Regions from separate parts of the Aneurinibacillus uraniidurans genome, predicted to be linked through region 2. Evidence: riboswitches for the same ligand, from Rfam matches in the RefSeq annotation. Region 2 holds a riboswitch; each other region holds the start of a gene.
What was found. Region 2 has a riboswitch for cobalamin ahead of cobJ (precorrin-3B C(17)-methyltransferase). Riboswitches for the same ligand answer to the same signal wherever they lie in the genome.

Region 1 (2,203 bases), 500 kb from region 2:
CTTTGGATCATTTTCGCAGTATATCATGATACAAAAAACCTGTCTGCCTCACAAGTAGGGCAAACAGGTTTTTATTTCTTTCTACTATAATCCAAGATCAGAGAATGTCGCCATCTCATACATCATACGCAGAGATGCTTCAAGCAGCGGATACAAAAGCACCGCACCCGATCCTTCACCCAGACGCATCCGTAAATGGAGGACAGGAGTAAGTGACATATGCGTCAGAGCTGCCTTATGTGCCGGTTCCTGAGAGAGATGAGACGCAAACAAGTATCCCTGCACGTTCTCACACATCTCAAATGCCATGATCGCAGCCGCACCCGCAATGACACCATCGACGATCACAGCTATCCCTTGTGCAGCCGCCCCAAGTGTCACCCCAACTAGTCCTGCGATTTCCAGTCCACCAACACGAGCAAGCACATCAACTGCATCCATTCGTTCACGCCAGCTGCTATCGATGTCGTTAATCTGGAGTGATCGTTCAATCACTCCTGCTTTCGCCTGACGCTTCTCCTCATCAATCCCTGTACCGCATCCTGTAATCTCCACCACCGCTTTACCTGTCACAGCGGCTACAAGTGCTGCACTCGGCGTTGTATTGCCGATTCCCATGTCACCGAGTGCCACTGCTTGATAACCTTGTGAGGCCAGCTCCTCTGCTAGACGAATACCAACTTCGATCGCAGCCATTGCCTCTTCCCGACTCATTGCCGGACCTTTGGCCATATTATCGGTACCGTTCTTCACTTTCTCATTCCGCACATCTGCCGGTGTCTCACATGCACTTCCGACGTCCACTACAATAACGTCAGCACCCATCTGGCGGGAGAACACATTGATCGCCGCTCCCTTGCGCGTAAAATTCCCCATCATCATGCCTGTCAATTCGGACCCAAATGCACTGACTCCTTCTTCCGTTACCCCATGATCACCACACATCACCGTAACTGCTTTTTTATCCAGTGTCGGCTGCGCCGTACGCTGAACGCCTGCCAAACGAATGACCATTTCCTCTAGCTCACCCAAACTTCCTGGCGGCTTCGTTAAAAAATCAACACGTGCGCGGGCCGCAGCCATCGCATTCTGATCAAGGACTTGAATTCCCTGTAGGGTGTTCGTAATTTTAGTTGTAGTCGCTGTACTCATCGTATGCTCTCCTCCATTTATGTATGTTCATGCGCGACAACGCAAAAAACGCCCAGGTCAAAGAAGACCTGGACGTGCCATATCCGGTTCGTATCCGTTCGTTCCACGTGAACGGCAATGCTTGCAATAGGCAGGTCTCCTGGCTGCCGGATCATAGCCATCTGTTCACAGCCTTCCCGGAATTGCTCCAGTGACTATGAACGGCTCCTCGGTTACAGTGGCGGGCCCGCGTGTTTTCTTCCCTATTCTCCCCGGATCGGGGCACCTATTGCGTTGTATACGTCATGTTATGGTAAGCATACCGCGATAGGATTATTTTTGCAAGACCTGACGAATCCGCATAATCGCCCAGTCCAGCTCCGGTTGAGAAATGATAAGGGGCGGCGCAAAACGAATGGTTGTGTCATGCGTTTCTTTGCACAAAAGCCCATGATCTTTAAGACGTTCACAGTACGGGCGTGCTTTTTCGGTCAGCTCCACACCGATGAACAAACCACGGCCACGCACTTCCTTAATAAGCGGACTCTTAATCGTAAGCAGCTGCTGCCTAAAGTAATCACCAAACGTACGGGAACGCTGTATGAGCTGCTCCTCTTCTAGTACATCAAGCGCAGCAATTGCTACCGCACAACCAAGCGGATTACCCCCGAACGTTGAGCCATGCGAACCTGGCTCGAATACACCAAGAATCTCCGCATCTGCCACTACCGCAGAGATCGGATATACCCCTCCACCCAATGCCTTACCTATGATATAGATGTCCGGCTGAATGCCATCCCAATCTGTCGCAAACTGCTTCCCTGTGCGACCTAATCCGGTCTGAATTTCGTCGGCGATAAGCAAGATATTACTCTGCTTACAAATTTCGCTCGCCTGCTTGAGGAATCCCGCTGGTGGAATGATAATCCCTGCTTCCCCCTGAATCGGCTCCACCAAAAAAGCAGCCGTATGCGGTGTGATCGCATCCTGCAGTGCCTGAATGTCCCCATATGGAATTAGCGTAAAGCCCGGTGTAAACGGCCCGAAGCCGCGTCGGTAGCTTTCTTCTGAC
Region 2 (2,203 bases):
GCATATGGAATCGGGTCCGTCTTCTCCCCGTCACAGAAATCACATGCTTTTACCGTAATGACATTCCCAACTGGCAGTACGAGCAAGCCTGCCTCACGAAGACGACTAACGACTTCATCCGGATTTGCGGTTGGCAGGCTAATGCGGAACTGATGATCCGGCGTGTAATCCATCGAGCCCCGTTCTCCGACAATCCCGGCAAGCAGCATCATCTGTGCCGCACTCAGCTTCTTATTCGCCACTCCAGGTGAAACTGCGAATTCAAAAATCTGCTCTTGTACAAAGCCAGAAGGAGATGCAACAGCAACGGACTCTTTTACACCATACAAGCACCCAAGTGCTTCATCTGCTAGCGCCCGAGCGGAAAGGGATTCCACCTGCTCCCGTTTTTGTTCAGGTGCAGACTGTATCGCTTCTGTTCCTGACTGCTCATCCATGCTGTGCAGTGCCCACGGCTCATTTTCTTCTCGCAAGCGCTGATGCGGTGCTAACGTTTGTTTCTCCGAGCCAAGCGTATACTTGCGCTGATAGCCACGCGGCGTGATCATTTTACCGTCATACAAGCATGTTGAGTTATTTCCGATAATGACAGTTGTTAGCATCCCGATATCATGATTAAGCATGTCAGCTAATGTCGTCACAACTACTGACTGACGATCCCGATACGCACTCTTCACGAGCCCAACCGGAGTATCCGGGGAACGATATTGCAGCAAAATACGCTGCGCTTCCTCAATCTGGCGCGTCCGGCGTCCGCTTTTCGGATTATATAAAGCGATAACAAAATCTGCCGCACCTGCAGCATCAATCCGCTTTGCAATTAACTCCCATGGTGTTAGATGGTCACTTAGACTGATCGTACATGCATCATGCATAACCGGCGCCCCAAGCAAGGATGCACATGAATTAATCGCCGAGATGCCCGGCACAACTTCTACTTCAACCCCATCAGCTTCCGTCCAGCCTTTTTCCATAAGCACTTCATAGACGAGTCCAGCCATTCCATATACCCCGGCGTCCCCACTGGAGATTACGCCTACTACTTTGCCCTGTTCCGCCTGGCGCACCGCTTCCTGTGCCCGACCTACTTCCTCAGTCATCCCGGCTTGCATAACAACTTGCTCGTCCCGCAGCAATCCACGAATCAAATCGACGTATGTCGTATACCCCAGGATTACTTCACATTCTTCAATCGCAGTCCGCGCTCGCATAGTCAGATGTGCTTCACTTCCTGGACCAAATCCAATCAGCAGCAGTTTTCCTCGTTTCATCTCCCGTGCTCCTTCCTTTTTGTACAATAAAAAAACGTCTTTCTGGTTAGAAAGACGTATTGGTAGACAATTAGTCATACAGTTACTTTGCTCGTATGCCTGTCGCTAGTCAACACGCCCCATCCTCGTGGTTCGATCGTGCAGAACTTTACGGCAGGTTTCCTGGCTTCGAGTACAAACGAGCTCTACCCCCTTCCCATTTCAATCACGAAATAGTGGACATTATGATAGCACTCTCCTCTTCACAGTGGCGGGACCGCGTCGGCTTTATACCGAACTTCCCTATTAAGCCCTTACATAAACATATCGGGCACCGCAAAGCAAATCATTCAATTTTTAAGTAGCCCTATCATATCACGAATTCTATATTTCGACTATGCTGAAAAATTCGTGACTTTTGCTGCTGCAAACTAACGATTATTTTACTCATAGTCATATCGAATACTAAAATATTTACTACCGTATCTCTTCCATAATTTATTACAATATAAAGGAGGTATCCTTACTTCAGGAGGGGATTGATTGTATGAATAAACCCATTCGCATTCTGATCGCTGACGATCAAACATTAATGCGTGAAGGACTTAAAACCATATTGGAATTAGAAGATGATATCGAAGTCATTGGAACACCCGATGATGGAAAAAAAGCATATGAAATGGTAGCCCAGCACCGCCCCGACGTTGTTTTGATGGATGTACGAATGCCTGTCATGGATGGAATCGAAAGCACTCGTCTGATCAAAAAAGAATTCCCTGAGACTGTTATTCTTATTCTTACTACATTTGCTGAAGATGCCTATATCATAGAAGGTCTTGCGAATGGAGCCAGCGGATTTCTATTAAAAGATATTCACGGAGATCGATTAATCTCTTCCATTCGAGATGCAGCTTGCGGCCAGCTCTTGCTCCCTTCCATCATTGCCACCAAAC
Region 3 (2,203 bases), 1.5 Mb from region 2:
TTATTTTCATAGCCACGAATGGACGACCCTCGCGCTCTTACCTTCCCCATATACACACCAATTCCGCCGCCCATCTTGGACAAGCGCGCCGCATCCGTATTGGAATCATAAATCCCCTGAAGAGAATCATCTACTGTATCAATGAAGCAGCTCGACAATTGCCCGCCCCTTGCCTTGCCTGCATTTGCCATCGTCGGTGTCGCGACCGTCATATAATGATTGCTAAGCGCCCAGTACGCTTCTTTTACGAGCGCAAGTCGCTTCTCCGGCTGTTCCTGCATCATCAGCTGCATCGCAATCATTAAAAAGCGTTCCTGCGGCAATTCATAGATTCGTCCCGCAAAGTCACATGCCAAATATCGCTCCGTCAACGTCACAACGCCAATATAGGTAAACAAATGATCTCGCTCATGGTCGATCATGTCTCCTAATTCCTCTAACTCTCTTGAGCTGTATGTAGTCAGCAGCTGCTCCTGATAAATCCCTTGTTCCACAAGCTGCGCTACTAGACGAGAGAAGGAACCATACGGACGATCTGGATACGCCTTATAGCCACGATTGCGCGCGGCCTGTTTATATAACCCGTTCAAATAAGCACGGGCCGCTACATACGTCCAGTTCGCTTCTTCCTTCGATACAAGCTCCAGTGCTGTCATATAAATCGTGCGGGTAATCGCCTCTGCATGAAGCTCGCCCTCCGCAAGCTTAGCCAATACATATTTCCCTAGTACATCCGACTTTACACCGGCTATCCCTGTTGTCAAACGATCAATCGAGCGCAATAGCCTTTCTTTATCAAATTGCAGAGCACGGTTGTCAGGCTTATATACGATCATTTATTTCTCCTCCTGTTCATCAGGATAGAACCACGCAAAAAAGCATCTTTCCCGTCGTCCAAGAAAGATGCTTGTTCATGTCAAAGTAAAGAGCCTTATGATGTTGAAAACTACTCTTCACTGACACTTCACCATCTCCCGTGGCTACTTCCTGTGTCTTACTCTGCGGCAGGTCTCCTGACTCAGGTTCATTGCATGCTTCGCCTTCCCATTTTTTTCAAACAGTGGCATCGTAGAAGCATACTCCCCTTTACAGTGGCGGGACCGTGTCGGACTTGCACCGAACTTCCCTTTTAAGTACCTGGAGCGTTCTCACAGGCACACCACAAAGCACTATATGTAGTTGTATGAGTTATACGATACAACAACATATCCAAATAAACAAGAGTTGTATTCTTTATTCATATCCTTTTGCATTCTCAGGTGAGATCTTCTCCCGAAAAATGCGGTACAACCAGAGCTGATACGTCAGGACGATCGGAACCATGACAAGTGCGACACCGAGCATAATCGTCAAGTTCAACTTACTTGCCGCCGCTTCAAATAACGTAACACTCGACGCAGGGTCCAAAGCAGATGGAAGCATATTCGGAAACATTCCCGCAAATCCTCCCGCCATCAGCAACGCAATCGAAGCACACACACCACCGAAGGCGATTCCCGGACGATCTTGATTCAGTGCAATCATGACAAACAAGAGGAATGTCATAGACAGCAAAGGCAGAAGCCAGAGCGCGGGATACTGGACGAACTTGTCGAACAACGGCGTTAGATTGTTTGTTGCTACCATAAAAATGGCAAGCAGCGCCATCGCAAAAAACCATACTTTCTTTGCTACATTCAGCGCACGCGTCCGAATCTCCCCGACTGTTTTAAACGCAATCCACGAACTTCCAGATAGCAGAAACAGTGTCACGAATACGAGTCCGCCAGCTATGCCATACGGATGCAGCAAGGACAATAGCGTACCGTGATAGCCCGTCTCATCAATTCTCAATCCATAAAACAAATTGGCAAACGCTACCCCAAACAACAGCGCAATGGCAAAACTGCCTGTGAAAAAACTCCACTTCCAAAACGATTTCCAGCGCGGATGATCCATTTTGTGCATGAACTCAAGTCCCGCCGCACGAAAAAACAAGCTGAACAAAATCAACATCAGCGGTGTATACAAATAGCTAAACATCAACGCATACGTCAGGGGAAACGCCGCAAACGTCGCCCCACCTGCTGTAATCAGCCAGACTTCATTTCCGCCCCAGAACGGTCCGATTGACTCCTGAAGCTGGCGCTGCTCTCGCTCATCTTTTGCAAGAAACGGAAACAGCATTCCGGTTCCGAGTCCATATGCATCAAGCACGAAATAT
Region 4 (2,203 bases), 1.1 Mb from region 2:
ATTCCAGACAAGCACCGTCAACAACCCTTCACTAATCGCAAGAGGAATTTGTGTAATGGCAAAAATCCCCGCAAATTTCAGAAATGATGCCATAACACCGCCACTTGCCGCTGGAAATGCCAGCGCCAACTGCAAGGATGTCACAACATATGTTGCCAAATCTCCAAGTGCTGCGGCCAGAAAAATCGCAAGTTTTTGACTTCCGTTCGCTTTCATCACCGCCCGATAGATGCCATATGCAACAAACGGGCCGATAACCGCCATCGACATCGCATTCGCCCCAAGTGTCGTCAATCCACCATGCGCCAGCAGAAGGGCCTGAAATAACAGTACGATTGCACCGAGCACACTCATCACAAGCGGCCCGAACACGATTGCACCAAACCCTGTTCCTGTCGGATGTGAACTACTGCCCGTGACCGAAGGAATTTTCAGGGCAGATAATACGAATGTGAAGGCCCCTGCTAATCCAAGCATTAACTTTGCTTCCGGGCGTTCCTTCGTAATTCGTCTGATCGAGCGCAAGCCAAGTACAAAAAACGGCACGAACACAACCCACCAGAATACCGCCCATTTCACCGGAAGAAACCCTTCCATGATGTGCATGCCATATGCGGTCTGCGGTTCATTAATCAACAAGTACAGTAGAAATCCAGCTACAGCAAGCAGCCCTGACCCCCATTGTTTTTTTCTCATCTCTGTCCACCCCTTCATAATTTACAGCGTCCTACCGCAGCACCTTCTGCCGGTACAAAACCACATTTATCTACATATGTATATACGGTTTGGTTATGTAGGTCCGTACTTACGTCTCCAAGATGGTCACGCACGAGAGCTCGCCCTGCCTCTGGAGTCATGTCTTTATACCAGCGACCAGCTGGATATGAAATAACGACACACGCATCCTCACACCGCCCATTGCAGCGCGTGCGTGTTGTATGAATTAACGCATCAGCATGGTGTGCAGCAATTTCATTTCGGATCGCCTGCGTTACATCCTCTCCTCCTGCCCGCATACAGCTTCCCCCATTACAAATCAACAGATGATGCTGTGTCCCTGTCAGATCCCAGGTTGCCATCGCAATCCCCTCTCTTTTATAAATCGTAAATATTACGTTTTATGCCATAACCTTAGTAGATATGTGCGTCAAATAAAAAAAACCGCCCTAACACAAGGGTGGCTGTTTCCTGTTCCTATGTCCGGCTGTACCAAAACCGGCTCACGCCTCTGCTTCTCACCCCCGAAGAAACCAAATGGCGATACAAAAAGACAGGCAGGTCTCCTGACTCCTGCGTCATCGCGCTTCCGCGTCTTCCCATCCCGATACGAAACAGTGACATTATGCGAAAGAACTCAGCAGTTACAGTGGCGGGACCGCGCCGGATTTACACCGGACTTCCCTTTTAAGCCGGGGTAAAACCCCAGCACCTGAACTTTGATATCCGTATTACTTTCCAAGAAAAATGTATCATTTATCTAATGGATTTGTCCACTCTTTTTCCCCTGCGTTCTCTCTTTTTTAAAGATAAGCAATTTTTGCACAGTAGTAAGTAACTCTGCTCGCATATATATAACGTATAAGGTACAAAGCTTCATGTACCCCTTATAGGAGGTGAACTGCCATGTCCGGTAACCACAATCCTCTCCCTCCGGTACAACAATCTGACCCTATGCAATACACCGGTCCCGAGTTTCTTTATGCACTCGCCAGGCAGGCCGAACAAGATGGTGACCTAGAACGTGCTGAGCTTTACTATCGGCGTGCGCTTGACCTCGCACTGCTGATGCGACAGCCCGGTGATGCGAATGCAAGACGCAGCGCTCAACAGAAAAAGGCAGCTTTCGCAGAAGCTGCCCGCGGTCCAAAACGCCGCTTCTGGCATGTTGTCAGAAGTCATCATCTGTTCCTATATCTCAATATCATGATGATTATTTACATGCTAGTTGTTATTATTTTTGAACTGACGATTTTATAAACAACCGCCTCGTTGTTTTTATTTTTCGAGCAGCTTACCCGCTGCTGTCACAATCTGCGTCAGAATAGAACTTGCCTCTTCCTGATCAGTAAGCATCCGAGTTGCCTGTCCGGCCCAAAGCGACATGTACTGTTCATTATTTTGCGCCGCCGCCGCGCGTCGAATGTCGCCTGTCACTGTATTTTGAGTCGGAAATGAAAGCGGTTCCATCTCGGATGATTCCACA

Region 1: linked by a shared signal. The riboswitch ahead of cobT (nicotinate-nucleotide--dimethylbenzimidazole phosphoribosyltransferase) and the one ahead of cobJ (precorrin-3B C(17)-methyltransferase) in region 2 are both predicted to bind cobalamin.
Region 3: linked by a shared signal. The riboswitch ahead of PO771_RS07415 (ribonucleoside-diphosphate reductase subunit alpha) and the one ahead of cobJ (precorrin-3B C(17)-methyltransferase) in region 2 are both predicted to bind cobalamin.
Region 4: linked by a shared signal. The riboswitch ahead of PO771_RS05290 ((2Fe-2S) ferredoxin domain-containing protein) and the one ahead of cobJ (precorrin-3B C(17)-methyltransferase) in region 2 are both predicted to bind cobalamin.

What each region holds. Positions count from the first base shown of each region.
Region 1 covers NZ_CP116902.1:481,928-484,130, reverse strand. Annotated here, with positions in the region: gene cobT (nicotinate-nucleotide--dimethylbenzimidazole phosphoribosyltransferase) at 85-1,152, opposite strand; cobalamin riboswitch at 1,265-1,436, opposite strand; gene PO771_RS02385 (ornithine--oxo-acid transaminase) at 1,465-2,203, opposite strand, start outside.
Region 2 covers NZ_CP116902.1:3,836,966-3,839,168, forward strand. Annotated here, with positions in the region: gene cobJ (precorrin-3B C(17)-methyltransferase) at 1-1,271, opposite strand, end outside; cobalamin riboswitch at 1,407-1,604, opposite strand; gene PO771_RS19335 (response regulator transcription factor) at 1,798-2,203, shown strand, end outside.
Region 3 covers NZ_CP116902.1:1,473,079-1,475,281, reverse strand. Annotated here, with positions in the region: gene PO771_RS07415 (ribonucleoside-diphosphate reductase subunit alpha) at 1-836, opposite strand, end outside; cobalamin riboswitch at 987-1,179, opposite strand; gene cydB (cytochrome d ubiquinol oxidase subunit II) at 1,234-2,203, opposite strand, start outside.
Region 4 covers NZ_CP116902.1:1,057,860-1,060,062, reverse strand. Annotated here, with positions in the region: gene PO771_RS05295 (energy-coupling factor ABC transporter permease) at 1-696, opposite strand, end outside; gene PO771_RS05290 ((2Fe-2S) ferredoxin domain-containing protein) at 711-1,079, opposite strand; cobalamin riboswitch at 1,257-1,448, opposite strand; gene PO771_RS05285 (hypothetical protein) at 1,624-1,977, shown strand; gene PO771_RS05280 (NAD(P)H-dependent flavin oxidoreductase) at 1,996-2,203, opposite strand, start outside.